DNA from 4 places in the Ornithinibacillus bavariensis genome. Region 2 is predicted to be linked to each of the others. Evidence: riboswitches for the same ligand, from Rfam matches in the RefSeq annotation. Region 2 holds a riboswitch; each other region holds the start of a gene.
The links. Region 2 has a riboswitch for S-adenosylmethionine ahead of HNR27_RS00520 (O-acetylhomoserine aminocarboxypropyltransferase/cysteine synthase family protein). Riboswitches for the same ligand answer to the same signal wherever they lie in the genome.
Positions count from the first base shown of each region.

Region 1: linked by a shared signal. The riboswitch ahead of HNR27_RS04980 (cyclase family protein) and the one ahead of HNR27_RS00520 (O-acetylhomoserine aminocarboxypropyltransferase/cysteine synthase family protein) in region 2 are both predicted to bind S-adenosylmethionine.
Region 3: linked by a shared signal. The riboswitch ahead of HNR27_RS09855 (methionine ABC transporter ATP-binding protein) and the one ahead of HNR27_RS00520 (O-acetylhomoserine aminocarboxypropyltransferase/cysteine synthase family protein) in region 2 are both predicted to bind S-adenosylmethionine.
Region 4: linked by a shared signal. The riboswitch ahead of HNR27_RS03470 (methionine ABC transporter ATP-binding protein) and the one ahead of HNR27_RS00520 (O-acetylhomoserine aminocarboxypropyltransferase/cysteine synthase family protein) in region 2 are both predicted to bind S-adenosylmethionine.

Region 1 covers NZ_JBNPWZ010000002.1:221,576-229,293, reverse strand. Annotated here, with positions in the region: gene HNR27_RS04995 (3'-5' exonuclease) at 1-470, opposite strand, end outside; gene HNR27_RS04990 (Cof-type HAD-IIB family hydrolase) at 574-1,350, opposite strand; gene HNR27_RS04985 (SCO7613 C-terminal domain-containing membrane protein) at 1,501-5,013, opposite strand; SAM riboswitch class I at 5,167-5,268, shown strand; gene HNR27_RS04980 (cyclase family protein) at 5,355-6,104, shown strand; gene HNR27_RS04975 (5-methyltetrahydropteroyltriglutamate--homocysteine S-methyltransferase) at 6,127-7,230, shown strand; gene rbsB (ribose ABC transporter substrate-binding protein RbsB) at 7,291-7,718, opposite strand, start outside.
Region 2 covers NZ_JBNPWZ010000001.1:108,667-116,384, forward strand. Annotated here, with positions in the region: gene HNR27_RS00500 (YpmS family protein) at 1-282, opposite strand, end outside; gene HNR27_RS00505 (SGNH/GDSL hydrolase family protein) at 301-1,179, opposite strand; gene HNR27_RS00510 (homoserine dehydrogenase) at 1,403-2,413, opposite strand; gene metX (homoserine O-acetyltransferase MetX) at 2,439-3,482, opposite strand; gene HNR27_RS00520 (O-acetylhomoserine aminocarboxypropyltransferase/cysteine synthase family protein) at 3,508-5,208, opposite strand; SAM riboswitch class I at 5,311-5,428, opposite strand; gene rarD (EamA family transporter RarD) at 5,494-6,411, opposite strand; gene megL (methionine gamma-lyase) at 6,636-7,718, shown strand, end outside.
Region 3 covers NZ_JBNPWZ010000004.1:214,874-222,591, forward strand. Annotated here, with positions in the region: gene HNR27_RS09835 (WD40/YVTN/BNR-like repeat-containing protein) at 1-363, shown strand, start outside; gene HNR27_RS09840 (hypothetical protein) at 353-1,213, shown strand; gene HNR27_RS09845 (DUF4256 domain-containing protein) at 1,367-1,930, opposite strand; gene HNR27_RS09850 (hypothetical protein) at 1,981-2,598, opposite strand; SAM riboswitch class I at 2,864-2,981, shown strand; gene HNR27_RS09855 (methionine ABC transporter ATP-binding protein) at 3,127-4,152, shown strand; gene HNR27_RS09860 (methionine ABC transporter permease) at 4,142-4,804, shown strand; gene HNR27_RS09865 (MetQ/NlpA family ABC transporter substrate-binding protein) at 4,835-5,692, shown strand; gene HNR27_RS09870 (M20 family metallopeptidase) at 5,708-6,907, shown strand; gene HNR27_RS09875 (DUF418 domain-containing protein) at 7,041-7,718, opposite strand, start outside.
Region 4 covers NZ_JBNPWZ010000001.1:730,030-737,747, reverse strand. Annotated here, with positions in the region: gene blaI (penicillinase repressor BlaI) at 1-370, shown strand, start outside; gene HNR27_RS03480 (MetQ/NlpA family ABC transporter substrate-binding protein) at 438-1,283, opposite strand; gene HNR27_RS03475 (methionine ABC transporter permease) at 1,343-2,011, opposite strand; gene HNR27_RS03470 (methionine ABC transporter ATP-binding protein) at 2,001-3,029, opposite strand; SAM riboswitch class I at 3,180-3,294, opposite strand; gene HNR27_RS03465 (thioredoxin family protein) at 3,378-3,695, opposite strand; gene HNR27_RS03460 (toprim domain-containing protein) at 3,716-4,066, opposite strand; gene gcvH (glycine cleavage system protein GcvH) at 4,167-4,550, opposite strand; gene HNR27_RS03450 (arsenate reductase family protein) at 4,626-4,988, opposite strand; gene HNR27_RS03445 (VanZ family protein) at 5,409-5,963, shown strand; gene HNR27_RS03440 (helix-turn-helix transcriptional regulator) at 6,626-6,844, shown strand; gene HNR27_RS03435 (hypothetical protein) at 6,841-7,245, shown strand; gene HNR27_RS03430 (halocin C8 precursor-like protein) at 7,451-7,718, shown strand, end outside.

The DNA of each region.
Region 1 (7,718 bases), on a different contig from region 2:
TGCATCACCATTGCTGCTACACGTGCATCTTCTAATGCATTATGGTGTTGAAAGGTAATCCCATGCCGTGCTGCAAGTGTATTAAGTTTATGGTTTTCCATATCTGGCCATACTTGCCTGGAAATAGTTGCCGTACATAAATACTCCATTTCAGGATATGTAATATTATCACGATCTAAGGTCTGTCTAATAACACTCATATCAAAACTAGCATTATGTGCCACTACAAGATTACCTGATAAGTAATTCTCCATTATTGGCCAAATTTCAGAGAATGTCATGGCATCTAGAACATCCTCTTCACGTATACCATGTACACGAATATTAAATGGATTAAAATAGGTTTCAGGATTAATTAGGCTATAATATTCATCAATGACTTCCTTATCATTTGCTACTACAATTCCTACCGCACAGGGACTATTACGCTTTTCATTGGCTGTTTCAAAATCAATGGCTACAAAATTCATCTTTTTCCATTCCCTTATGAGTACTTTAATCACATCATAACATGTCAATTCCCTGATTGTAAGCAAAAAAGCGCCACTGTTAACTGAACAGTGACACTTTTTATTATAGTAGCCCTACCATTTTTAACCCGTGTAAAATACCGTCCTCATCAACGGGCTTTGTTATATATTTCGCAACCTCTTTCACTTCATCGACACCGTTCCCCATGGCAACACTATTCTCTATAGTTGACAGCATCTCCAAATCATTTAATCCATCACCAAAGGCATAAATTCTATCATTTGGTATGTGTAATTTCTCCATCACCTTTTCAATTCCCTTTGCCTTCGATCCCCCTTTGGGTAGAACATCGACAGATACTTCATGCCAACGGACAAAATCAAATGCAGGAAATTCTTCTTCATATTGTTTTTCCTTCCCTTCCTCACAGAAAAGAAGGGATTGAAAAATATCATTTTCTTGATAGTACAATGGATCTACAGTTGGAGTACCTACCTTCAAAGAGGAGAAACCTGCTGTAATATATGGATGCTCTGGAACATTTGCCTTCATCTTATTAGGATCCATAAATACAATTGGATGGTCGTTCTTTACCGATGCTTGAATCAGCTTTTCTAGAGAAGCTAATTCCATAGGATTTTTATAAACAACCTCACCCTTTACTACTACATATTGTCCGTTATAACTGACAAAGGTATCAATACCTAACTCATCACCTATTTTTTTAAACATAAATGGACCACGCCCAGTAGCTATTGCCACGAAATGTCCACGCCTTTTAAGTTCGTGAATAGCCTCTTTCGTAGAAACTGGCAACTCTTTATTATGATCTAATAATGTTCCATCAATATCAAAAAAGATAACACTTTGCTCGTTCATATTAAATTGCTCCCTCAATACCTATTTTGTACCTTTTCTCATTCTATCCTATGAAAGCACTTACAAGTCAAATAATAAAGAAAAGTTTTAGATATAGTCAATATAAGAACAAATAAAGAAGGTGCTGGAAACATTCCAGTACCTCCCTTATCAATCCCATTTCTTAATCCGTTCAATCACATTTTTTCTAAATCTTGAAACCAATGTTTCTTTCCCTTCCGAGCTCTTCTGCTTCTGCCATTCATTATAACTAGCTATGGCTATCAAAATGGATCCAGCAATTAGTAGGTAACCCCACCATGGTAGCTTTCCCCAATAAGGTCGTGTTTGCATAAAGACATTGAATAACAGTACACCTGCTCCAATAAAGAAGAATGACTTAGTTTGGTAAATCATCCCTGCAATTAGTGATACTAACGACAATACTCCGATGATTAAAGCATCGTAGATCGTATTACTTTGTAGGCCATCTTGAACAAGTAAGATCGCCACAATAACTAAAACAGCCCATTGAATATAATTGGTAATTGTTTTTTTATCTTTCATTACATAACATCTGAGTACAATAACAACTATAATCCATGGTAATACATAAAATTCCCTTACGAATAAATCTGGTAACTCAACATGGCCTAGGAGTACATAATATGGTTGTAGCAAAAAGACGGAAGCAGCAAATACCATCCATTTTGATGGAATATCGGTTATCCTATTGCGATTCATAAATAATAATATAACAATTAAAATTCCTGGTAATATCTTGTACACTAACATTTCATTCCCAAAGCTATACTGGTAGCTATTTAGAAAAGTAATGAATGCCATCAGAGTGTACCAATCAAGTCTAGTATTATTCTTTTTATGCTCGTATAGATGGCTATATAATATCCTACCAACAACAACAAGAATAATACCAAAACCTGCATGTACAACTAACTCATAGTCAACCAAATAATCATTCTCTGCAAATTTCATTACTGCTGCATACATAAATAATAATGGAATAATAGAAATTACATCCCATTTCATTCGATGTAATACCAGTAATACTAATGAACCGTAAAGCAATGTAATCATAAACAAATCTATTTCATACGGATAGGAAATATAGAAGCTTGCTATACCCACACTTGAGAAAGGAAGAAAGTAGTATACGATACGCTTTTTCCACACCTCATTGCAAATAAACCAACTAACTAGAAGAAGTACACTTATAATTAAGTACGTGTAAGGTATCCCTTCCCACCATTCTAATTTGGAAAATAGAAGAACCAATGAAATCCAAGCTGTTGTAAAACCTGCATACAGATACGTTTTAATTTGCCACTCAGTTCTTACCATTTTTACTGTTATGCCATATATCACAGTGGTGAGAAGAAAAGCCCACAATGAATCCGTACCAAGTAAGAATAAACTTATAAATAATGATATTGGAAGATAAATCTGTCCAACCCAATAATAAGCTTTCATTAGGCGCTGCTCTTGGTTTCTTATCGTTAGCCCTAAACCTAGTAGTGCAATAGCTCCAATTACAAATTCAAACCATTCGAATAGTGTTGGTATTTGGGTTAATTCTGTATGAAGTACCACTAACACACTAAAGTAAAATATTACCGAAATGCTACTCATGATATAGGGAATAGCAGCCCAATTTGTTTTCCGATAAAGAAGATAGGCCATTCCAATTCCACCTAAATAAATGAAAGCCCTAGTGATTGATTCTAACCCAAAACTTAAGCTGAATATAATGCCTAAACCATAAAAAATTTGTGCTGTATAAAAACTACTAGATGAAAAGTTTATCCACGAGCTCTTCTTCCATATGTAGCTTGCAGTAAGTACGAATAAACTACCAAATATTACGCCAACCACTTGAATAGGCTCTTCTATAAACATCGCATTAGTCGGTTTCATAAAATGAGCATGTATAGTGATAATAAACAGAGCTATTGAAACCGGATGAAGCCAAGGTGCAATTTTCTTCATTGCAACTCGATTTTCATAATGGTTCATGACAATTGCAGTCAATCCTAGAATGAAAAACATCAGACTCTGTATAAATTTTGTTGAATCCAGTAGTGCGATAAATAATGTGATGATTAGCATCAGTCCGCTAATGTCACGAGAACTTTCTTTTATAGGCTTCCATAGTGCTATATTAACAAAACACCCACCTACCAGATAGAAAAGAAATACAAATAGATAGAATGGAAATGTAATAGAATCATAATTAAACCAAAGCTTTCCTAATAACGCTAATTCGTATATGGCACTTACTAGAAAAATCGGACTTAAATACGTAAACAGCTTATTCTTAACGGTTGACGCAAGATAAGTAAAATTAAGAGCGATAATAATATAGGCTATCATTAATATGATGGAACCTACTCCAGCCCTTAGTAAAATTCCTTCCAAACTAATATACAAAAATGCCATTGCTGATACGACAGCACTTGTTATACGAAATATCTTATGCAAAGATCCAGAATCCTTGATAAGCTTCGGTAGTGCTAAAAAGATTACTCCAAGTAATGCATATGCAATCTCCCCTACCCCTTCAAGGATAGAGTTTTCTACAAGCTGATATGCTCCATAAATTAGCATTGCAGTAAAAACGAAATGGTAGGATCTATGATTACTAACAAAAATCATTGCAAAATAAATTACGGCTGTTAATAGCAAATTAAAACTATACATGACTTCAGAATCATAGAATACTAACATCAGCAAAGTAGAAAGGATAAGATTTGCTTGAATAAAAGGGATAAACTCCTTTAAAAATAATGTTAGTTTATGATGATTCTTAAATGTACGATAACCAAGAATTAGTAGTGCATTGTACAGCATAATACTGAAATAAAAACCATCAATTGGTAAATGTAGAGCAGCAATTACTAGTCCTACTAATACGCTCAGTGTGACATAGGAAAACCAAACGAACAATCGAGATGCTAGTTTTATTGCCAAGAAAGCATAAATCGGTAAGATCACTAATGTTCCGATCGCTCCGAATAGGTATTTACCCTCTCCAGAAAAAGACAAATAGCTACCAAATAGCTCGAAGTAACCTGCCGAAACTACGATTATTGGTAAAAACAAACTACCTAATACGATAAAAGCAAAGCCTGTTTTTTTAATATGCAATACCCTACTCGTTAACCATGCTAAGGTGTAAAATAAAACAGATACTGCTGCAATTAACCCTGTCTTTGTCCAATTCCCTAGCATTTCCCAAGTACTAGTTGCTAATACCAATCCGCCTAATAGTAGTAAAATTACACCAAGATTTAGCCCCCATGTAATGTTACGCTCTCTAACCTGTTTCGCAGTTAATTCTTTTTTAGACTTTATTACTGGTTGAGAAGGAACAGTTTGTTTTACTTCTTTCTGAAGTTCTTCCTTAGTCTGCGTAATACTATTCATCTGTGGCTTAGGTGCTTCCTTGGTCTGCCTAATACTATTCATCTGTGGCTTAGGTGCTTCCTGCTTTGGTATTTTCGTGTCCTGTTCAATCTGATTTCCTTTTGGCAGATTACTATAATATTTTGTATGTGAATTAACTACCTTTGCAGCAATATTTAATGATAAATATCTAGCTTTTACTAGTTTATTTAATTCTTCACGTACAATCTCCCTTTTCTCCTCTGGGCTCAGTTGTGTCATTGTTTCACCAACCTTATGTAAAAATTTTCTACATCCATCATAACAGTATATTGATTCTGATTCATCAACATTTTTATAATTTGCGAACTATAGGGTATTGACAATATAATAAAACATGTGTAAATTGATTTTAACAATTTTATATCGAAATATTTCTTATCCAGAGAGGTGGAGGGACTGGCCCTTTGAAGCCTCGGCAGCGGACTCATACGAGTACTGTGCCAATTCCAGAAGTGTAACGCTTGAAGATAAGAAGAGATAGATTCATGAAGTTTATTCACCTCTTCTTATTTTTAAGAAGAGGTTTTTTGTTTTAAAAAATATAGGATGAGGTGGTTAAGATGAGCTTTCAAGCTACAAATGAATTATTAAAAGTAATTGAAGTACTGAAAGAAAAAGAATGGGTAGATTTGACTCATACGTTTGGTCCTGAATCCCCACACTTCTCAGCTTTTGAATCAGCAGAGTTTAAAACTTTATTCACACATGATGAAGGATTCTTTGCCCAACAATTTACGTTTCCAGGTCAATATGGTACACATCTAGATGCACCTATACATTTTGTCCGAAATAAACGCTATCTTGAAGACCTGGAATTGAAGGAGCTTGTTTTACCACTCGTTGTCATTGATAGGTCAAAAGAAGCTTCTATGGATAATGATTACACACTTTCCGTAGCTGATGTTCTTGAATTCGAATCAACATACGGGCAAATTGAAGCAGGTAGCTTTGTTGCCTTAAGAACCGACTGGAGCAAGCGGTGGCCAAACCATGATTTGTTCAATAACAAAGACGAAAGTGGTGTTGCTCATGCACCAGGATGGGGACTAGATGCACTAAAGTTTCTATTCGAGGAAAGGAATATTAAAGCTGTTGGACATGAAACATTTGATACTGACTCTGCAATAGATTACAGAAAGAATGGTGCACTTTTAGGAGAGTATTATGTTCTAGAACAGGATACATATCAAGTGGAGCTACTAACTAACTTGGACAAATTACCTGCAAAAGGTGCAGTTATTTTTAATATTGTACCAAAGGCTAAAGAAGCATCAGGATTTCCTGTACGATCATTTGCTTTATTACCATAACATATAGAGAGAAGGAAAAAGAATGAGTGATAGATTAGTTAAAGTACCATTTCGGGCTGATCATGTTGGTAGTTTACTCCGTCCTGCAAATCTATTAAAGGCAAGAGAAGAGTTTAAAAATGGGATTATTACCAAAGATGAACTGCGAGAAATAGAGACTCAGGAGCTTAAACGAATTGTAGCAAAACAAATCGAGGTAGGACTCGAGCTTGTAACAGATGGTGAATTTCGCCGTTCTTGGTGGCATATTGATTTTCTTGAAAATTTAAATGGCCTGGAGGGGTATGTTCCTGAACGCGGAATACCCTTCCAAGGAATAGAAACCGAACCCTACGATGTCCGTAATATTGGAAAAATATCCTTTAACCATGAACACCCATTTTTAGAGGATTTCAAGGTTTTTAATGAAATTGTTGCAGGGCGAGCAGTGGCAAAACAAACAATACCTAGCCCGAACCAACTATTTCACCGAGGAATAAGAAATACAGCAATCTATCCTACAGTCGAAGAATATGCTAATGACATTATCCTAGCTTATCGTGATGCACTAAAAGCTTTCTATGATATTGGTGTACGTTACCTACAGTTAGATGATGTTTATATTGCAGGCTTAAATGCTGAAAGTTTAGTAGCTTATGAGCCCGGTCTCACACGTGAAGAATTAATTGATTTAGCGCTCCGAGTCGTCAATGGCGTATTAGAGGGTAAGCCTGACGATCTTTACGTGACCACCCATTTATGTCGGGGAAATTATGAATCCAGGTGGGCGTTCGAAGGAAGCTATGCACATATTGCCCCTACTTTGTTTGCTAAAGAAAGGGTAAGTGGATTTTTCTTAGAATATGATGACCATCGCTCGGGTGATTTTAAGCCATTAGAGCATATCCCAGCTGGCGGTGCTCAAGTAGTATTAGGACTTGTTACTTCAAAGTTTGGAGAATTAGAGGATAAAGAGACGATTAAAAAACGCATCCTAGAAGCAGCCCAATATGTTCCGCTAGAGCAATTATCACTTAGTCCGCAATGTGGATTCTCTTCCACACATCATGGAAATAAATTAACCGAGGAACAGCAATGGAATAAATTAAAGTTTATTGCTGAAATTGCCAAGGAAGTTTGGGGATAGACATTAGATTCATTATAAAAATACCAGGTCAAGAGAAATTGACCTGGTATTTAACAATCGTTATTTTGTTACTAATTCAAGCTCAACAGGAATAAACTCTTCTACTGTATCACCATTAATGATTTTGCCTGCAGCTTCAATTCCTTTTTCTCCAATTAATTTTGGTTGTTGAGCAATTGTTGCATCTAATCTTCCTTCTTCAACTGCTGCTACAGCGTCGTCCGTTGCATCAAAACCAACAACTACTACATTTTCAAGTAATCCTTTTGCTTCTAACGCCTCAAGTGCTCCAAGTGCCATTTCATCATTATGCGCAAATACGGCATGAATATCTTTTGTACTTTGAATAATATTTTCCATTACAGTTAAACCTTCTGTTCGATCAAAATTTGCTGTTTGATTAGCCACTACTTGTAGTCCTTCTGCATTATCCACAATATTATGGAAGCCCTCTCCACGTTCACGAGTAGCAGATGCTCCAGGAATAC
Region 2 (7,718 bases):
TAGTTCTACATCCTCCTCAAGCAACACTCTAAATTGATGCTCCGAATCCTTCAAGTATTCATACATATAAGCATTCACAAGCTCATTTAAGTTCTTTTTAGTCGTTCGTATAATAAATTCAGAGCTTTCCGTTGTGAAATGTTCCTGTGTCATGGGAAGTTCTCGATGCTCTACCGGCCAGAAAATTAGTGCAATGAGTATAAGAAGAATAGCTATATTGATGAAAAGGATGGCAAAGAAGGATATTTTCCATATAGCCTTATGCTGTTTATTGTTTTCCATTCTTTTCACCTTCTACTGTTATTCAATAACTAAATATTTTAGTATTCTCTCAGCCATTAATTGGTATCCATTTTCATTGGGATGAAAATGATCATCAGCAAATAAGTTATTATTGGTATTTATGAATAAGTCTTTTGTTGGGATAAAGGTTACACCATAATCCTCGGCAACCTTCTTACTAGTATTATTCCAATCATCGACAATCATATCGAGTTCTTTAATATGTTGAAAATATTGCTGGAACGGATTGTAGAAGCCGATGAGATAGATAGAAGCATTTGGATTTAGCGCGTTCATTTTTGAAAAAATTTCACGTAAGCGTTTTTCATAATATACACGTTCGTCAGAAAAGGCCTTATAGGTAATATTCATGAAGTTTTCCTCTAGAACTTTCATGATATCATTTGCACCGATAGTGATCAGAATAATGTCTGCATTTTGTATAGATTCCTTTATAGCCGGTTCATTCAATCGATTGATTAACTGATCTGTCCGGTTACCGCGTAACCCTAGGTTCTCAAATGTGGCTATTTTCTTATCACGATTAATATACGTATCTAATATACCGACATACCCCCCCTGACCTGTATTGTCTCCAACACCTTGAGTCAAGGAATCACCAATGGCGACTATTCGTAGATTTTTTCCTGACAAGTAATGTATCGTACGTTTAATGGTAGTGAAAAATTCCTTCGATAAAAAATCAGCGGGTGTACTGGTTTCTCCTTTGCTTACATTTTCATTTTCTTTCTTTTGTGTATTAACGTCATCTTCATTTACCTCCTTCGTTTTAGAAGGTAGTAAATTGGTGTCTTCCTGCTGCTCACGTATCGTAATCCCAATTCCTACAAACAAAATTAGGAGTGTAATTAAAATCATCGTTGTCTTTTTTTTCATGATTAACACACCTATAATAGAACAATTTTTGTAACAAATATCTATAAATACTGTTACATTACTTTATGTAATTACAAAACATTACTCTACTGAAATACCTTCAAAATAAAGATGGTTAGCCCACAATTTCAAGCTTTACTTTATATGTATACCCAAAACTATCCACTTTTAAAAGTAAAGGAGAACTTTGTCATCAAAAAGAAAAAAACGCCGAAGAGGCGTTTTAGGTAGTACTATTTATCAATTCCTGACTTACTGTGATGGTACTTTGGTGTAGAGAGCGAAGAATAATGGCTAAATCCTCCAGCATGGCACTTGCTGTTGGAAATGCTCCTGCTCCTGGACCAGCTAAGATTATCCTCCCGACTAAATCAGTTTCAAGAACGATTCCATTATCAACCCCTTCAATCGAATATAGCGGGTGAGTAGCGGGTATGCTTACCGGTATGATGCTGGCGCGGATTTGTTCATCTATAAGCTGTAAGGAGGCGAGATGTTTTATTCGTTTACCGCATTCTTGCTGTTCCAATAACTCTCGCAGTGTAATATCTTTAATCCCTATCCGATCAACATTACTCCAGGCAGGCTGCTCATGAAAGATGAGTTCACTTAAAATCATTAGCTTAAAAAAAGCATCGAATCCTTCGATATCATTTGTCGGGTCTAATTCTGCATATCCTAATTGCTGTGCTTGATAAAGTGCTTGTTTAAAAGGAATCTTCTTCTCACGCATTTCCGTTAGTATATAATTAGAGGTACCATTTAAAATGGCTGTAACTTGCCGTATCTGATTGACGTGTAGGAGCTTACGGATGGTTTGGATAATCGGGATTCCGCCTGCGGTCGTAGCTTCAAAGCCAACCTGAACATGGTAATCTTCAGCAAGTGCAAGTAATTCTTTTCCATGATGGGCAAACATCGCTTTATTGGCAGTTATGACATGCTTTTTAGCCTTAATACTTTTTGCTAAATACGAATAGGCCGGTTCAACACCAACAATTGCCTCCAAAACAAGTTTTATTTCTGGATTATCGAGTATATGTTGGAAATCGGTCGTAATGAGATGGTTACCCTCGAAATTCCTATGTTTTTCTGGGTGTTTTACTAATATGGTCGTAACCTCGATGGATACACCTAGCTTTTCCTCTATACGTTTGTTGAGTTTTTGCAAGGTTCGATAAACACCTTTTCCAACAGTTCCCAGCCCAAGAAGGGCGACTTGAATTTTTTCCACACCATCACTCCTAATAAGTTCTTAATTAGTCAAGAAACGTTTTGACAGCCTTTCCCCATTTTGGATATTCTGTTAGAAAGCCATCGTGACCGAAAGACGTTTGAACAAGGTGATAGCTGCAGTTTGGTGTATAGCTAGCAAATTCACGAATGACTTTTGGTTCATAGATTAAATCATGCTCATAGCCAATGGCTAGAATATCACATTGAAAGGACTCACAGGTTTTCCTCAAATTGCCACGGCTTCTTCTAATATCGTGTGAATTCATCGCTTGAAGTAGAGTTATATAACTATTTGCATCAAAGCGTTTAGCAAGCTTTTCTCCTTGGTAGTTCAAATAAGATGCAATTTCGAAAAGCTCGCCGTCTTTTAAGCGTTTAAAACGCTCTTCAAATAGAACGGGGCTTCGGTAGGTTACCATTCCAATCATCCTAGCAATCTCTAACCCTCGTATGTTCTCCGAAAATGAGTAATTCCCTCTATTCCAATTAGGATCTGCCTTAATAGCCTCCTCAGCAATATGATTATAGGCGATTCCATAGTTAGATAGGGTAGGAGTTACTGCTAGGACAATTAGCTTCTCCATAAAACACGGATAAAGAAGCCCCCATTCTAATGCCTGCATTCCTCCAAGTGAACCCCCAATGATAGCATATAGCTTTTTAACTCCTAAATTCTGTAGAGCGAGGTACTGAGCATGAACCATATCTCGAATAGTAATTTTGGGAAAAGCGGCACGATATTGTTTTCTGGTTGTTGGATTGATACTCGTTGGTCCTGTTGAACCATTACAACCACCAAGAACATTAAAGGTAATGACTTGATAATAATCTGTATCCACTGATTGACCTGTACCAATCAGTCCATTCCACCACCCAGGCTCTTCCGGGTTTCCTACGGTTATATGATTGCCCGTTAATGCGTGGCAGACTAGAATGACGGGTGCATCGGCTGGACCTACCCATTCATATGCTAAGACTGCCTGTGTTAGGGTTTCCCCAGATTCTAATTGGATTGGACCAATAGCTACAGTTCCTGTAGTAGTTTGGTAGTTTGTTTGCTTAGACATCGACTTACCCACTCCTCAAGAAGGGTTAACTCATTTGTATTTGTTGTTTCTCTATCCCGCGAATTTTTAGTAGCTCTTCCAATAAAGAACGATTTGTTATCACCTTTATGCCTATGGCCTCCAAGTGATGAAGAATGGTGTCGTTCGCATTTGATTTTTCAACCCATAGTATTTTTACTTGTTTATTAACAAGTTCTTCAATTGCAGAAGGGGGAAGGTTGTCATCATTCACAATTACGGCATCTACACAAGCAGCGTCACTGAGGTTTTGGACATCAAAGCCATATAGCTTCAGTTTTTCTATATTGGTACTAACCACTTGTGATATTGAATATTCCGGAAAAGCAATTACCTTTTTATGAATGCCGTCAGTTCTATCAAATGGTGAGTGGAGAAGCCAATGAATAATCGGATCTTCGTCCGTATTTGTATTCTCTTCTTGATTCGTTGCTATTGCAATCGCTTGGTTTAAATCCTGGATAATATCTTCAATAGCTTCAATTCCGACAGATAGGCGAATTAATTCCGCACTGACGCCACTCTTCTTCAAATCCTCTCTACTTAATTGCTGATGTGTTGTGGATGCAGGATGAATAATTAGTGATTTAGCATCACCGACATTTGCAACATGGGACCAAAGCCTTATCGAATCAATCAGTTTACGTCCAGCTTCTCTGCCGCCTGCAATACCAAAGGTAATCATCGAACCAAAGCCACCTCGTAAATATTTTTTTGCGAGCTCATGGGATGAATGGCTTGGTAAGCCAGGATAGTTTACCCATTCGACCTGGGGATGACTTTCTAAATATGCGGCAACCTGCTCAGCATTTATACAATGGCGTTCCATTCGTAAATGTAATGTTTCCAATCCCTGTAGTAATAAAAAAGCATTTTGTGGACTTAAACAGGCACCGATATCACGGAGAAGCTGTACTCTTAATTTGGTTGCATATGCAAGGGGGCCAAGGTCTGCATAGCGAATACCATGATAGCTTTCGTCTGGCTGTGTGAATTCTGTAAAACGCGTATTATTCCAGTCAAATCTCCCTCCGTCTACAACAACTCCACCAATTGAAGTACCATGACCGCCAATCCATTTTGTCGCAGAATGCACAACGATATCTGCACCCCATGTTAAGGGCTTAGAAAGTATCGGTGTACCAAAGGTATTATCGATGATGAGTGGAATATGATGCTGATGGCAAATACTCGCAGCTCTTTCTATATCAAATACATTCAAGCTTGGGTTGGTAATTATTTCAGCAAAAACAGCCTTGGTTTTATCTGTAATTTCTTTACTGATTTCCTCAGGATTTGTTCCATCAACAAACTTTACTGTGATGCCATACTTTGGTAACGTCTTAGCAAATAGATTGTATGTACCGCCGTATAAATTACTATCAGCGATAATTTCATCACCTGCACCAGCTAGATTCAGTACAGCTAATGTAATTGCTGCCATCCCAGAGGACGTTGCTACTGCCTGTGTACCATCCTCAAGAATGGCTACTCGCTTTTCAAATGCATCAACTGTAGGGTTCATAATCCTTGTATAAATATTCCCAGGTTCTTTTAAGGCAAATAAATTTTGCGCATGCTCTGTGTCGCGGAAAACATATGAAGTAGTTTGATAGATTGGAAGTGCTCTTGAACCAGTTGCCAGATCAGGAATCTGGCCACCATGTAATAGAGTAGTTTCAGGTTGTTCAACATGAAAATTGGTCATTATTAAATTCCTCCTTATTTTTTGGTTGTCTGGAGGAAGAGAGAGGAAATAAAAAAGCCCTCTTCCTAAGAAGAGGGCGCATAAATTACAGTGCCGTTCCTCCTCTTATCTTCCAGATCTGTTTGACCTGTAGGATTTAGCACCTTTTAAGGAAAGTTGTCTTTCGCCTAAGGTTGCCGGGCTTCATAGGGCCTATTCCCTCCACCGCTCTTGATAAGAGATTAAAATGTATATTGAATAATATATTATAGACATTAAAATAATATGTCAATACTTATTTTATAATTATTTTTGTTGGTCCAAACTTTTCATTTTCTTTACAGGGAACCGATAAACGGAACCTAAATAGATGAGTAGGGCAAGCCATATAAATCCAAAGGAAATAAGGTGCTCTGTCTGGAACGTTTCATGATACACAAAAACGCCAATGATTAACATAATAGTTGGAGCAATATATTGCAAAAATCCCACCATAGCTAGTGGAATACGTTTAGCACCACTTGCAAACATTAGTAACGGTATTGCAGTTGCGATCCCTGCCCCCATTAGAAATAGGTTATCCTGTGTAGACCCGGCTGAAAAAGAGAATGCATTTTCCGGTAGTGTTAATAAATAGATGAGTGCAATAGGTGTCACAATCATCGTTTCAATGGTTAATCCGAACATGGCTGGAATGTCTACTACCTTTTTAAACAATCCATATAATGCAAAGGTTACCGCTAGAAAAATAGATACCCATGGGAAAACACCATAGCTGAAGGTGAGGTATAATACCCCTACTCCGGCTAATATCACGGATAGCGTTTGACTTCTTGTCAGTTTTTCCTTCAAAACTATAATAGCAAGTAGAATACTGACTAATGGGTTGATATAGTAGCCAAGGCTTGCCTGGATAACATGATCACTATTGACTGCCCAAATATAGGTAAGCCAGTTTAAACTAATAACGATTGACGCTAGTGTTATACTTATTAGCTTCTTTTTATCGTGAAGAATGGCCTTACACTCGTCAATAAACCCTGACCATTTCCTTGCAAAAAGCACAACTAAAACCATAAAAACAAAAGACCAAATAATACGATGAGCTAAAATTTCACCAGCTGAGATATGGTCAATTAGCTTCCAATAAATTGGTAGAAAGCCCCATAATATGTAAGCAAAAGTAGCATACAAAACACCAATCTTATCCGTATTCCGTTCCATTTCTAAAACCTTCTTTTTCTTAAATTTCTTATAAATAAACTCATTTTAAATTTAATTAATTGAAAAGGCAAAGAAAAGGCATTGCATAAGACAGACAGCTAGCCTGTTCGAAGCTGTTTCTAGGAATCATTGAAATGTCTAATGAAACAATAAAGAAAACGCTTTCATAAATTAGGATTATAGAATATGATATTACTAGATACAAAAAAGAGGAGGAGAAATTTATGGCAAGACATTATAAACATATGGAAACATCTGTTATTCATGAAGGCTACGATTCAAAGGACATGTTAGGAAGCCTATCAACACCATTGTTTCAAACCTCTACCTACACATTTGCAACAGCAGAACAAGGGGAAAGACGATTTGCTGGAGAAGAAGAAGGTTATATTTATTCACGTTTAGGAAATCCAACAGTAAAGGTATTAGAAGATAGAATTGCAGCACTAGAAAATGGCGAAAGAGGTCTAGCTTTTGGTTCTGGGATGGCGGCGGTATCTGCAGTTCTTATTGCGTTAACAAAAGCAAATGATCATATTCTTTGTTCATCGGGATTGTATGGCTGCACATTCGGATTGTTAACCATGATGAAAGAAAAATATAATATCTCGCATGATTTTTCCCAAATGGAGACAGAGGAAGATATCCGCTCCAAAATTAGGCCTGAAACAGCATGCATTTATGTAGAGACACCTATTAATCCAACGATGAAGCTAATCGATCTCGAGCTGGTGGTACGTGTTGCTAAGGAATACGGAATTCCTGTAGTTGTTGATAATACCTTCGCTTCTCCTTATCTACAAAATCCACTAGATTTAGGCTGTGATGTGGTGCTTCATAGTGCGACTAAATATATTGGTGGACATGGAGATGTGATTGCAGGACTTGTCGTAGGAAAAAAGGAATTTTTAGATGAGGTCGCCATGACGACTTTGAAGGATATCGGTGGAGTCATATCCCCATTTGATGCGTGGCTCTTATTACGTGGGCTAAAAACACTTCCTGTTAGGATGGATCGGCACAGTGATAATGCAGAAGAAATTTTTAAACGATTAAAAACACATCCTAATGTGACCGAGGTTTACTATCCGAATGATGAATCCCGATCAGATTATGCGATTATGAAAAAACAAATGAGACGAGGTGGCGGTGTTATTTCATTTGAAATAAAAGGAACCAAAAAAGATGCACAAAGCTTTTTAAATAATCTATCCTTCTTGAAAATTGCAGTGTCTCTAGGGGATGCAGAAACACTTATTGAACATCCAGCAACCATGACACATGCAGTGGTTCCAGGAGAATCTCAG
Region 3 (7,718 bases), on a different contig from region 2:
GGTAAAACCTGGACGAAAACTGAAGATCCTCCAACTACTAGGATGATTGCATTCGGTAGCTTTGTGGATGAGAAGACAGGGTTTCTATCCTATGGAACCATTAATCCAGAAGCACCAGATGTCTATGTGACACAGGATGGAGGAAAGGTTTGGAGGCATGCTCGTTTAAGTATTCCCGCTCCGTACGGAAAAGTGTTTGTTCAAGCGGAAGCTCCATTTATTGAGGAAGACCACCTGGCTGTTCTAGTAAATCAAGGGCCAAATGGTGATTATGAAGGTGGATTAGTAAAAGGAAAATTTATTTCAAAGGATAATGGTCTAACATGGGAGTTTTTGCAGGAGGTAGAACCGGATGAAGGATAGGGCAAAATGGAAAAAAATAGTCGGCTGGACGCTTTTTCTAATTGCAATCGGATTTTTTTGCTTACAAATGGGATTCCTCTTTTTACATGTGCGCTATCAAGTGGAGTATATTGATAACCGTATATTTTATATGATTAATCTTTTATTTGTCGTTTTTTTAGCGGTAGCGCTGCTAGTTTTACTTAAACTGAAAAATAGCCATCAAGTTATTATTGCTAGTATTGGAGTTATCTTCTTTCTTACGAATATTGTCCTACTTGAAAATAGCAATCAACAAATTAGAAATATAACAAGCATATCACCAAGCTTGAGTAAAATATTCTCGGTAAAGGAAAATGTCCAAAGTGGGGAAGCAATCTATTATCGCCCGTATTATGGTATTCTCGCTCGTCCTAAAGAAGTCTTGGAAAATAAGATAAATGGAAACAATAAAGTAAAGTGGCTGGCTAAGGATATAGCAGTTCTAACCTATAAGGATAAAAATGGTGACATTCAACAATTTGTAGGGACGTATGGCGATCGTAAGGGCGGATTATCCTATTATTACGTAGGAGCAGAGATACACGGTGTTTGGCAAGGAGATAATGTCACAGTGACAAGTGGTCCAGATGGAATAAATGTTACGGTAGGTAATGAATCTGAATTGTTCTCATGGGAGAATTTGGAGCAATTTGGTACACTAGCAATCGTTCTAAAGAAAGATAATGAAGCAGTATGGACAATCGCATTAAAAGAAAACTTTGAGGTTCACTCTGATGCTTCAAAACCTACTGTTGGAAATATTAGTTTATACAAAGCGACAATGGAGGAGAATCAGCCGATAATTCTTAATTATATTGACTCCAATTAAGTACAAGGGGGATGATTTATTTAGCTATTGCTAAACTTAAATCATCCCCCTTTATACAACTGTGAATTTCATTCTTTCTCTAAAACTTTGATAGCTAAACAATGAAATTAAGCTCACCTGTAGTGTTTCTTCTTTATATGACTATCTATTAAATTATACGGTTAATGAACCACGGAACCCTCTAGCACCATAGTATGAATCCGCACCATTGTGATAGACAAAGACATGTTCATAGCGATAATCACAAAAAAGTGCGCCGCCAAGCTTTCTAATTTCAGCAGGTGTTTTTATCCAGCTAGATGTTTTCATATCGAAGTTTCCAAGTTTCTGTAGCTTTCTATATTGGTCTTCCGTTAAGAGTTCAATTCCCATTTCTGTTGCCATGTCCATAGCGCTGTTTTCCGGTTTATGTTTTTTTCTAGCCTCCAGTGCTTCTCTGTCGTAGCAAATACTTCTGCGACCTTTAGGACTTTCAGCAGAACAATCATAAAAAATGTATTCGTCCTTATCCTGATCATAACCAACAACATCAGGTTCACCGCCAGTTCTTTCCATTTCAAATAGGGACCACATTTTACTAGGATTCGCTTCTAGCTTTGCTTGGACTTTTTCCCACTCTATATCTTCATGGCGATTCCTATGTTTCTCAAAACGAGCATTCAATACTCTAAATAATCCTTCCTGCTGTTCTAGTGACAACATCTTTTTATTACTCATATTCGCTTCCTCCTTATCACCTATTTGATCTATGTATGCTTATATTTGGTTTAATTAATAATTTGCTTTCTTATTAGCTCAACGATGTTATCATCTTCAGCTGGATCAATATAAACAAGCTTTGTATTGTTAATAATATCTGTGTAGAAGTCTTCACCAGCAGGATATTGGCCATCCCAGCGAATTGGTACATTGTAAATATTGATCGTTCCATCGCCATTCCCACTATACGTTACAGAACCATCGACTAATCGAGAACCAGCCAACTGAATAACATCCACAGGATAATTAGCACTAGTCTCATCATCAGGATTGAGAGGTGTTCCAGCTGGTATATGTTGGACATATAAATTGTCTATTTCTTGATTTGGACCAAGCTGTAACCAAACTCTTGCATATTCGATTTGTTCATTAGAGTATTCGGATAGTGGGTTGTTTTCTTCCGTATGACCTCCACTTACGTCCCCATTTTCAGAAGTATTGCTATCTGTACCAATCGACGCTACATTGGAGGTGTCAGAAGAATCATTACCGTATGCTTCCCCTACCGTACTTGATGGAATACTTTCCTCTGTATGAACGGTTTCGTTTTTAGTTGGATTATTTGCACATCCTACTAGAATAATGAAAGTGGCGTTGAATAATAGAATTTTAGTTCGTTTTTTCATTTGTTAAATCATTCCTCCATGATGTTTAAACCTTTTAAGGTCTAGTTGTTTATCTTAAATTTACCTACCAACCTTCTACTATAGTGGAAGGTTGGTAGGGTTTATTTATTAATTTTAACATAAAGCTCGAATAACATTAATTCAATCTGTCATAATCATGAAAATAAAATTAATTGTATAGAAAATAATAAAAGGTATTGACAGTATTTCAAATTGGGAATATAGTGATATATAATTCTTGCAAACAATTAAATAGTAACATCACTTCTTATCAAGAGAGATTGAGGGAATAGGCCCAATGAAGTCTCGGCAACAGATTCATGAAAATGAACACTGTGCCAAATCCTACAAATGCAACCCATATTGCATTTGAAAGATGAGAACGGAGATGGTTTTAATTTATAAAGCCTTCTAATTTCTCTATTTTTGATGAGAAATTAGAAGGCTTTTTTCGTTCGAATACTGGGAAGTTAGATGGTTGCGACTATTGGCTGCAGAGAATTAACTATTTGCGAGGAGGAGCAGACTATGATCGAATTTAAAAACGCTTCTAAGACATTCCGGCTCGGAAAGCGGGAGGTGAATGCGGTAAAAGGAGTGTCGCTTGCAATTGAGCAGGGAGAAATATTTGGCATTATTGGCTTTAGTGGTGCCGGAAAGAGTACATTACTTCGGCTAGTCAATCTGCTTGAGCAACCAACATCTGGGGCTATTCAGATCCAAGGTGTAGATCTTGCTACACTACCTAAGAAAGAACTACGAAAGCTACGGCGAAAAATAGGAATGATCTTTCAGAACTTCAATTTGTTTTCCTCACGTACTGTAGCGGGAAATGTGGCTTATCCGTTGAAGCTAGCCGGAATCCCTAAAAAAGAAATAAATGAGCGAGTTTCGGAGCTACTGAGTTTTGTTGGGCTTACCGATAAAGCAAATGATTATCCAGAGCAGCTCTCTGGTGGTCAAAAGCAACGTGTGGGGATTGCTCGGGCACTTGCTACGTCACCAGATATATTAATATGTGATGAAGCAACATCAGCACTGGATCCGGATACAACAAGTGATATTCTTCGTCTTTTAAAAAAGGTAAATCATGAACTTGGAATAACGGTTTTATTAATTACACATGAAATGCATGTTATTCAATCTATTTGTGACCGGGTCGCCGTCATGGAAGAAGGGGAAGTCATTGAAGTCGGTTCTGTCTTTGATACATTTACAAATCCCAAACACCCAACAACGAAGCGGTTCATCAAATCCGTAGAGAATGATTTACCTTCTGCTAAATTACTAAGGGAATGGAGGGAAAAGGGTGGCAAGAGGCTTTATCGTGTCACTTTCAAGGGAGAGATTACAAATGCCCCCGTCCTTTCACAAATAACGCAAAAATACAGTGTCGACTTCAATATTGTACATGGCTACATACGTGAATTACAGGAAAGGTTATTTGGTAATTTGCTAATTTCTTTTGAAGGCAATGCGGATGCGATTGAATCAGCAATGATAGAACTGCAATCTATCGTAGATGTAGAGGAGGTAGAACTTGATGCGGGTTGATTGGACAACATTTTGGCCAAGGATTTTGGAATCAACAGGTGAAACAATCTTTATGGTTATCTTGACACTAATCTTTGGCTCCATTCTAGGAATAGGTTTTGGATTATTACTATACGTAACACGAAAAGGGAACATTTTAGAAAATCAGCTTGTATTTCAAATCATGAACATTTTCATAAATATCATTCGACCAATTCCATTCATTATATTTTTAGTCGCGATTAGCCCATTAACTAGATTGGTAGTAGGTACAACAATTGGAACCTGGGCTGCGATTTTCCCGATGACAATAGCCGCCTCTTTTGGGATTGCTCGGATTGTAGAGAATAACTTGGTAAGTATTGACCCTGGTGTTGTGGAAGCCGCCAAAGCGATGGGAGCAAGTCCATTCCAAATTATTTATACCGTGTTGATACCAGAGGCACTTGGCCCACTAATTCTAGGTTTAACATTTGTGACAGTTAGTTTAATAGACTTCTCAGCTATGGCGGGAACAGTTGGCGGTGGAGGTCTTGGCCATGTTGCAATGACCTATGGCTATCAGCGCTTTGATGGAAGTGTCATGCTTGTTACGGTTATTATCCTAATCATACTGGTACAGCTGGCACAATGGCTTGGTAACACTATTTCTAGAAAGATTATGAGACGTTAGGGAACAGGTAGAAAGCGAGGAGAACAAAAGATGAAAAAATTAATCATTTTTTTACTAGCGATTATCACAGTAGTATCACTAGCTGCTTGTAGTAGTGATACATCTGGAAAAGGCGAGAAAACAAAAGTTGTTAAGATTGGTGTTACAGGAACAGATGGGGAAGTATGGCCACTGATTCAGAAGAAGGCAAAGGCAGAAGGGATTGAGATTGAGCTTGTGGAGTTCTCAGATTACACACTTCCAAACCAAGCATTGGCGGATGGAGATATTGATATTAATTCCTTCCAGCATATTGCATTCTTAAGTCAATTTAATAAAGAAAACAATGTAGACTTATTACCGATTGGTCCAACTATTATTGCACCAATGGGAATTTATTCAGAGAAAATTAAAGATATTAACGAAATTGAAGAAGGTGCACGCATAGCAATTCCAGATGACCCATCCAACCAAGCACGGGCATTGAAGCTACTTGAATCTGCAGGATTAATTAAATTATCAGCTGACTTTGGACTGTTTGGAGATCCATCAAAAATTGTGGAGAATCCTAAGAACTTAGATATTTTTCCAATCGTAGCCCAACAAACACCAAGGGTTCTTCCTGATGTTACAGCTTCTGTAATTAATAATGGGGTAGCGGGTCAAGCTGGTTTTGATCCGGTAAAAGATCCAATTTTTCTAGAAGATGGTACATCTGAAAATGCAATACCATATGTAAACATTTTTGCTGCTCGAGCTGAGGATAAAGACAATGAGACTTTCCAGCGCATTGTTGAATTATATCATGAGGAAGATGTGGAAAAGGCCGTAGAAATAGACACAAATGGTGGCTCAATTGTTATTGATATTACCAAGGAAGAATTATTAAAAATTTTTGAAGGGTTATAAGGAGGAGTAGTTAAGATGAGCAAACGTGTAAGTAGTGTTAATTTAATCGTTGAATCGATTGATTCGAACAGACAGAAGTATATTGAAACTAGCCAGGCGATACACGCTAGACCTGAAATAGGGAATCAAGAGTTTTTTGCCTGTGAACAGCATGTAGCACTTTTAGAAAGTGAAGGCTTTGTGGTTGAAACGGCAGTTGCAGGGCATGAGACATCCTTTTATGCGGTAAAGGATAGTGGCATCCCTGGTCCATCCGTCGCATACCTCGCTGAGTACGATGCACTCCCAGGTCTAGGTCATGCATGTGGTCATAACATTATTGGAACAACTAGTGTTGCTGCTGGAATTGCACTTTCTAAAGCACTTCCTGAAGTAGGCGGACGTGTCGTTGTCTTAGGAACACCAGCTGAAGAAGGAGGACCGAATGGAAGTGCTAAGGGAAGCTTTGTTAAACATGGCTACTTAAAGGATATCGATGTGGCGCTTATGATACACCCGTCTGGAAAAACAGCCTTAACAACTGAATCACTAGCAGTCGATCCACTAGATTTTCATTTCTTTGGAAGAGCTGCACATGCCTCAGGTTCACCGGAACAAGGAATTAATGCACTAGACGCAGTAATTCTATTGTTTAATGGAATAAATGCACTTCGTCAGCAGCTTCCAACAGATGTACGTATCCATGGAATAATTACCAATGGTGGAGATGCTCCAAACATCATTCCTGACTATGCATCTGCTCGATTTTACATAAGAGCTGAATCTTGGAGTAAAACAGAGGAAGTAGCTGAAAAGGTGCGCTCAATTGCAGAGGGGGCTGCACTTGCAACTGGAGCTAGAGTAGAAATTGAGCGATTCCAAAACGAGGTGAAGGATTTCGTCCTAAATTCCGTATTAGATGCAGTAATAAAAGAAGAATTAGAAGCGGTTGGAGAAATTGTTCATACGGAAAAACGAAGTGGCAAAGGTTCTACCGATGCAGGGAATATAAGCTATGAGGTTCCTACTGCTCACCCACATATTAAAATTGGACCAGATGATCTTATTGCACATACGAACGAATTCAGAGAAGCGGCGAAGTCACCACTTGGAGACGAGGCTTTAATTAAGGGAGCAAAGGCTCTCGCATCAACCGGTTATCGTCTCTTAAAAGACGCCGAACTCTTACACAGAGTGAGAAAGGAATACGAAAAATCCTTGTCTGAGAAAAGCTAAGTAATTATTGGTCAAGAAACGGTTAAGTCTACCGATATGAAGCATATACCTTATATCGGTAGACTTAAAATTAATGATTATTATTTTGTACTGAAGAAATTGTTCCTTAGCACCCACCTTTAATTCTTTTCTATTAGGCTTTCTTCCTCATCGGCTGAAACTTCAAATACGTTCCTGAACGCCATAGCCATTCCATTGGACCAAAACGGAAACGTGAAAGCCACCATCTACTGAAGAACATTTGAATTACAATAAGAGCAATTGCCATTAATGTTCCAACTAAAATGCCAAGCTTCCCAAATAAGCCAAGACCATATCCATAAAAGATCGTTGTCATCACGATTGAATGTGTTAAATAGTTGGTTAATGCCATTCTTCCAATGGAATTGAAGCCTTGAATGAAGGTGCTAGATTTATACTTAGCAAATAGTAACGAGAACCCCGTGATATACCCAATCGCTGCAAGTGGCCCACCAAGGAGATATCCGAAATAATCCAACATTAAGTTATCTGTCACAATCATGCTACCCTTTAACGTTAAACCAACTAATACGAAAATAAGCGTGATACGTTTTAGTAGCTGACGGTTTTCCGTGAGATGGTGCAGCCATTTTTTCTTGGCAATAAAAGCACCTATGAGGAACAACATAAAGGCTTGTGTTGTTACCATGATCGTATCAAGGATGGAAAGAAAGCTAGCAAAAAACTGATGCTCAAGTGATCCCATTTCAAATCCTAGATCAACCTTTTCGTATGGATTAGACGTAAAACGATGTGCTGTGATTTCTGCATAGGATCCGTCGCTTAAGAC
Region 4 (7,718 bases), 620 kb from region 2:
ATGGGAAGTTATGAACATCCTTTGGAAAAAAAGCCCACAAACAGCAAATGAGGTTATCCTAGCTCTACAGGATAAAATCGACTGGAAGCCCAAAACGATTCGAACGATGTTGGATCGTCTTGTTCAAAAAAATGTTGTAGGCGTTCATAAAGATCAAAAAGTGTATACCTTTTTTCCACTCTACTCTCAGGACGAATGTCAACAAGCAGAAGCAAAGTCTTTTATTAAACGAATCTATGGAGGCACACTTAAGTCACTCCTAGTCCAATTTATGGAAGAAGATTCCCTAACTGTGGAAGATATAAATGAATTGAAAAGTATTTTAGAAAATAGTAAAAAGGAAAAACCGGCTACTAACAAAAATAAATAAAGCGATTGGATAAAAAGAAAAGACCAAGTCCTATATAGAAGGATTTGGTCTTTTATTTTACATATTCTTATTTGCTTTCTCCACCAACTGGTACTACTGCACCCTTATATTTTTCAAGAATGAAATCCTGGATTTCTTTGGACTGGAGTACTTCTACTAATGTTTTCATGTTTTCATTATTTTTGTCCTCTGAACGTACCGCAATTACGTTTACATACGGTGAATCCCCATCCTCAATAAATACAGAGTCCTTTTGAGGGTCTAATCCTGCTTGTAGTGCAAAGTTCGTATTAATAACAACTAGTGTATCATCTTCAGACTCATACAACTCAGGAAGTAGCTCAGCTGCATAATCAGGGGAGAATTTTAGTTCTTTTGGATTTTCGACAATATCGTCAATCGTTGCTTTTGATTTATCAACATTTTCGTCTAATTTAATCAATCCATTAGCTTCAAATAACGTAAGTATTCGACCATGATCTGGTACCGAGTTACTTAATAAAACCTCTGTTCCGTTAGGGATATCATCTATGTTACTAATTTCCTTTGAATATACTCCCATTGGTTCAATATGAATTCCTGCAACATAGTCTAAATCATAGCCTGTTTTCTCAACTGTATCCTTTAAATATGGTATATGTTGAAAAAAGTTGGCATCCAATGTACCATTTTCAAGGTCGTCATTCGGGAGTATATAGTCTTCGTATGGCTCAATTTTAATTGTAATACCTTTTTCTTCAAGAATTGGCTTCGCCTTTTCCAAAATCTCAGCATGTGGAACACTAGATGCCCCAACTACTAATACATTAGACTCTTTACCTTCTGCATTTTTTCCGTTAGAATCTTTTTCTCCCCCACATGCTGCTAAAAGTACAATTAATAATAATGATACTAGCGCTATAATTTTTTTCATTTGTATACTCTCCTCTTATATGTTGTATATGAATATCGGCAATGGCCGTATCTTCTAAATTATCGTTTATCCACTTTATTAGAGATAAAGTCTCCAATGAATTGAAATACAAAAACAATAATAACAATAGCTATCGTGCACACAAAAACAACATCAAAATCTCTTCGCATAAATCCAAAGTAATGGGCGTAATTTCCTAGACCACCTGCTCCAATAACACCTGCCATCGCTGTATAACCAATTAGAGCAATCGCAGTAACAGTTATTCCTGAAATTAAGGCAGGCAATGATTCTGGAAGTAGAACCTTGAAGATAATGGTTTTCGTCTTTGCTCCCATAGCCAGTGCTGCTTCCACAACACCTTTTGATACTTCCTTTAATGCTATTTCTACTAATCTTGCATAAAACGGCGCTGCTCCAATAATTAAAGCTGGTAATGCAGCATTTGGACCTCGGACTGTACCGATGAGCATTTTTGTGAAAGGGAATAGCAATAAAATTAAAATAATAAAAGGTATTGCTCGAAATACATTCACAATTGCACCAACGATTACATTGCATATTTTATTTTCCCAAAGGCCGCCTTTTGCAGTTAAATAAAGCAATAATCCTAAAATGATACCAATTATAAAGGTGCCGATAAGGGATATGCTCGTCATATAGAAGGTTTCAAGAGTTGCCTCCCACAAATCCTCCAATTTTATATTTGGAAATAGATTAGTTAGCATGCTGTATCACCTCCAATTGAACTGAGGTATCATTTTCAATAAATGAAATCGCATGTGCAATTTCCGCATCTTCTCCCTGAAGCTGAACAGTTAATTTTCCATATGCGCCTCTTTGTGTCTGGGTTATTTTTCCTTGGAGAATATTAACCTCTATTTCAAATTTCTTAGAGATCGTACTAATTAAGGCCTGATTCGTAGATTCCCCAACAAAAGTGAGTTCAACTAATTTTCCTCCCGTATAATGAACTAGGAAATTTTCTAATTCCTCTTCATCACTACTACTCATTACCTGTTTTACAAATTTCTTTGTGACGTCCTGTTCTGGCCTTAGAAAGACGTTTAATACATCACCTTGCTCAACGATCTTCCCATCCTCCATTACTGCAACACGGTTACATATCTTCCGTATTACATGCATTTCATGTGTTATTAAGATAATAGTTAAGCCGAGCTTCTTATTGATATTTACTAATAACTCAAGGATGGAGTTGGTTGTTTCTGGATCGAGTGCTGATGTTGCTTCATCACAAAGTAATACTTTTGGTTTATTCGCTAACGCCCTCGCAATACCAACACGCTGCTTTTGTCCACCACTTAATTGAGAAGGATAGGAATTCTCTCTTCCAGTAAGACCAACTAAATCAATTAGCTCCTTCACTCTTCTTACTCGTTCTTCGGCAGGTACCCCTGCAATCTCTAGTGGAAATGCAATATTTTCACTTACGGTTCTAGACCAGAGTAGATTAAAATGCTGAAAAACCATCCCAATATCTTGCCTAGCAACACGAAGTTCAGATTTTTTCATCGAAGTGATTTCTTTCCCTTGTATGGTAACTTTTCCCGAGGTTGGCTCTTCTAACCGATTTAGAAGACGGATAAATGTACTCTTTCCAGCGCCACTATAGCCAATCACTCCAAATATTTCCCCATCCTCAATAGATAGGCTTAGGTGATCAACAGCAGTTATATCTTTTTTATTTAAACGAAATATTTTCGTAAGACCATCAATTGAAATCATTGGTGACCCTCCTTCTTTTTATCATGTACCAAAAATGTCCCCTTATTGCACCAAGTAAAAACTTTCCATACATACAGGTCCATTGTCAAAAATAAAAAACGCCTTTCTGTAAGAGAACAGAAAGACGTAATCATGTTATATCTTCACGTTCTCTCATCTTTCAAAGCAAATTTGCTTTGTAGGAATTAGCACCTTTTTCAAACACGAATGTTTGAAGGTTGCCGCGGTTTCATAGGGCCTTTCCCTCCACCGCTCTGGATAAGAGATATAATATATAAAATTGTTAAATTCGATAGATTAAACTATACCACCGTAATGTACAGGTGTCAATAGTTTTTAAAAAACAATTTATTTTTTTTCGGTAAATAACTCCGGACAATGCTTGTATAAATAACTATATATATTGCCAATAGATTGAAATGCATAGACTTTTTCTAGCACCCTATCTCCCTTTTTAATTAATAAGCATGGCACACTTTCAACCTGATATTGTTGCATAAATTCTGGTTGAAGTGATGCATTCATTTCATAGAAGATAGTTTCCTTATGAACATCCTCAATCTTTTCTAGCATGGTCCTTGCAACATGACAGGTTCCACAAAATGGTGTATAGATATATAACAAATAGTCCGATTCTTGTATTTCCGCTGTAGTTATTTCCTGCAAAAAATCACCTACTCCAAAAACTATGCCAAATATTGAGGGTTTACTGCAATGTGCTTACCAAGTAGAAGCATTGCTAAAATACGTTCCGGAGTGGCAGCAACCTCTCGATATTCACTACTAACATAAATATGATCGGCGTGTGGAAGCTCCGATGCGAGTTGCTTTCTTAATTTTAATCCAGACTTATCCTCATCGACTAAAATAAATACATCCTTTTCATCCAATTGATAGGTTTCTAACAGTTCATCAAAGCGCTCAATATCAAACGTTCCATTCGTACATATAATCGTAACTTGATCATCAATCACTTTTTCAAGCTGCTTCTTATCTGTCAGTCCTTCTACAATAATGACACAATCCTGTGAAATCATAATAGATCCCCCTTTAAGAATGGCGCCTCTGGGTAAAACACAATTGTAATGAAAAGCTGACTCCGCTTCTAAGAACAGGAGTCAGCTTTATTGCATACTATTAGTCTTGCTCAATAACTTCTTTATATGCTTCTGGTGAAAGTAGCTCATTAATTTCTGCTTCATTTGAAAGCTCTACTACAATCATCCATGCATTTTCATATGGAGATTCGTTAACAAGCTCAGGGCTGTCCTCAAGCTCAGAATTAACTTCCACAACTTTTCCACTTACAGGTGCATATAACTCTGAAACTGTTTTAACAGATTCTACACTACCAAATGGCTCGTTCACAGAAATTTCATCGCCAACCTCTGGAAGCTCAACGAATACAATATCACCTAACTCATCTTGAGCAAAATCCGTTATTCCAATTCGTACTACATTTCCTTCTCTTTTAACCCACTCATGTTCTTTTGAATAAAGAAGATCGTTTGGTAAGCTCATTCAAGATCCCTCCGAAAAATATTTGATTGTATATTAACTATACAAGCTATAATTATTTTGCGCTAGTATTTATACTTATTTTTCCGCCCATTTTTGACGAAATTCTTCTTCCTTAAATCCAACCGTTACAGCATTGCCATCTGTAACAATTGGTCGTTTAATGAGCATTCCATCAGAAGCCAATATCTCTGCCATTTCCTCTACAGAAGCATCTTGAATTTTTTCTTTAATATTTAATTCACGGTATTTAACTCCACTCGTATTGAAAAACTTTTTAGCAGGCAAACCACTTTTTTCAATTAAATCCAATAGAACCTCTTTAGAAGGTGTTTCTTCCACAATATGTATGCTGCTATAGTCAATGTTATGCTCATCTAGAATTTTCTTAGCATTTTTACAAGTACCACAGTTCGGATACCAATAGAATGTAAGTGCCAAAAGATTCCCCTCCTTTGCTAAGGCTATTTTACCATTTATAGAAAAGAATTATAAGGTAAATGCTGGTTCTATAGCTTGATTATCGTAAACTTCAGTGAGTTGGTGGGAAACTTCAGGATTTTCCGTATAGACTTCAGGAAGATGTATGGTTACCTAAGCAATTCTCATAAAACTTCCGTATTTCATCCTATTTTTACTTAACCACACTTGATGATAAAGCTAGAAGTCTATTATAATTTATGTATAGAGTGAAACTTCATACAGCAGGGTTTCTATTTCTCCCCCACTTTATGTTAGTTGAACGAATCCGGCGTTTGACGTGCTACCCGACCCCCACTTATTATTCTCTATTTCTTGCGAATTCTTGATAAAGGGTCCTACAGCCAGTTAACCTGCGATAAATTCTTCGAAGGAGCTATTATGAAATATATTAACGATATCCCTGTTCTATTAATTCTGATCACATTACTAGTCTATGCTTTCATCCGTCTAATACAGAAAAAAAAGCATGTAAAGGTTTACCGAGAAATCATTAACATGCTATTAATTGCTTATGTGGAATGTTTGCTCTATTTGACATTATTTCCGGCAAATGGAACTTCTACTCCTAGCTTAGCTTCGATAAATCTTATTCCATTCCGAACGATTAATCTATATATAAATTTTCAAGGAGACTTTTCCCTACAAATCATAAATTTATTGGGTAATATTGTTGTGTTTATTCCTATTGGCATTTTTATCGTCCTATTTATAAAGAAAGCGACTTTCATACATAGTCTATTAATCGGTATAGGGAGTACATTATTCATTGAAGTAATGCAGCTAGTATTATCAATTAATGGCGTCATTTCTAGAAGTTTTGATGTGGATGATTTACTGTTAAATACGATTGGTGTTTTAATTGGTTACTTCATGGCTATCCTACTTCGTGCGTACTTGAAAAGAGCCGATAGTAGAATAAGGACATTAAAGTAAAGAATACCTGGAAGAGCTCCTAATAGGAATAGAGGCATAATGGAAATTTCAATTACGCTTCCCTGAAAAATGGAAAACAGGGTGGCGATCCCGGCGCCAGTGATGCCATATAGTAGTAGCGACATTATATAGCGATGAAAGGTTCTAACCCTATTCATTTTTCCAATCAAGTTATCTATCACTAACGATGTAATAGTCCCACCAATCAAGAAAACATAGAAAGAAACTAGTAAAATTGTCATATAATAACCATTACCATTATTTAATAGTAATGCTAGCAAAATGGAACATAATATAGCCGTGATAATCCTTTCCAGTAACTTCACTTCATCTTCCTTCTCTAGCTATTTTATTATCTAACCTTCACAAATCCAAATATAAGTTGAGTGTCCATGCCACTTGAAATCCCAATTTCATAATCCATAGAACATCTTACTCTAAAAACTTCTTCTATCTCCTTTATAGGAGCTAAATCTCTTTATATTATATTACCATAATATTTTGAAATTTCGTCCGTATTTCTTACCATTTCTGGGAATTATCAATTAAAAAATAGGACCTATGATTCATTTATAAAATAAAAATGTATAGATATCTTTACATTTTCTTTTACCCATATATAATTATATGTAAATATATCTTTACATCTCGTGGTGATAAACATGAAAGTAATCAATCATATTCGTGAGGTACGACAAAGAAAAGGGATAACGCAAATTAAATTAGCAGAAGATTTACAAGTTACCCGTCAAACAATCAATGCAATAGAAAAAAACAAATATAATCCTAGTTTAGAACTCTCCCTTAAACTAGCAGAGTATTTAGACGTACCTTTTACAAGCTTATTTTATTTGGACAAAAGTGAGGAGAATGCTAAATGAAAAACCAAAAATTACAGGTATGGATATGGCCACTTATCATTGTTGGAATGATTCTTGGGGTAATTATGGGTATTTATTTCTTTAATGATAGTACGAATAATTTGTCATTAGCGATATCAATTCCTTTTGGAGCTGTCCTTGGATTTATAATTTTCTACCTCTTATCGAAACGAAATAAAAGAAAAAATGGCAATACTCCTAGTTTTGATGAAAGAAATACATTAATGATGCAGCAATTTTTAGTAATAGCTCAAAATGTTATCATGCTTGCAGTAGGAACTGCATTAGTCATTTCCTACGCAAAAGGTATTACTTCCATTAATATAGAAGTCTTGATCGTTTGTTGGATGATTCTTTTTATTCTAATCGGACTAGGTGCCTTAGTAGCTAAAAGATTATAAGATGAATGTATAAACCCACAGATAGTCAGTAAAAACTTTTTTCACTGATTATCATAACTCTACTTATTCTTTCTCTACACATGTTTATTCCCAACATTTTACCTATGTATCGAATCTATGTATGTGAAACTTCATTTTCAGATACATAATTCATAGATTCAATTTTTTCAGGAGGAGGATGGTTATCAAGATCAAAGGATAATATTTGGCGCCTGTCGGTCGTTTCATGGTAAGTAATATATTTGATTGGGGGAGATCATATGAAAAGTGGAGTTCAAAAAAACTATTACTACTAATCACCTTTGTATTACTACTTTTACCAACAAACTCAGTATTTGCCTCGTTAGGAAACACCTCTTGTGACGGTAACAATTGCCTAGAAGCACCTACATCCAATGTAAATGAAAAAGAGTTTAAAGATATTTGGAATAAAGTTAAAAAGACAAAAGAGTACAAAAAGCTAGCAAAAGACA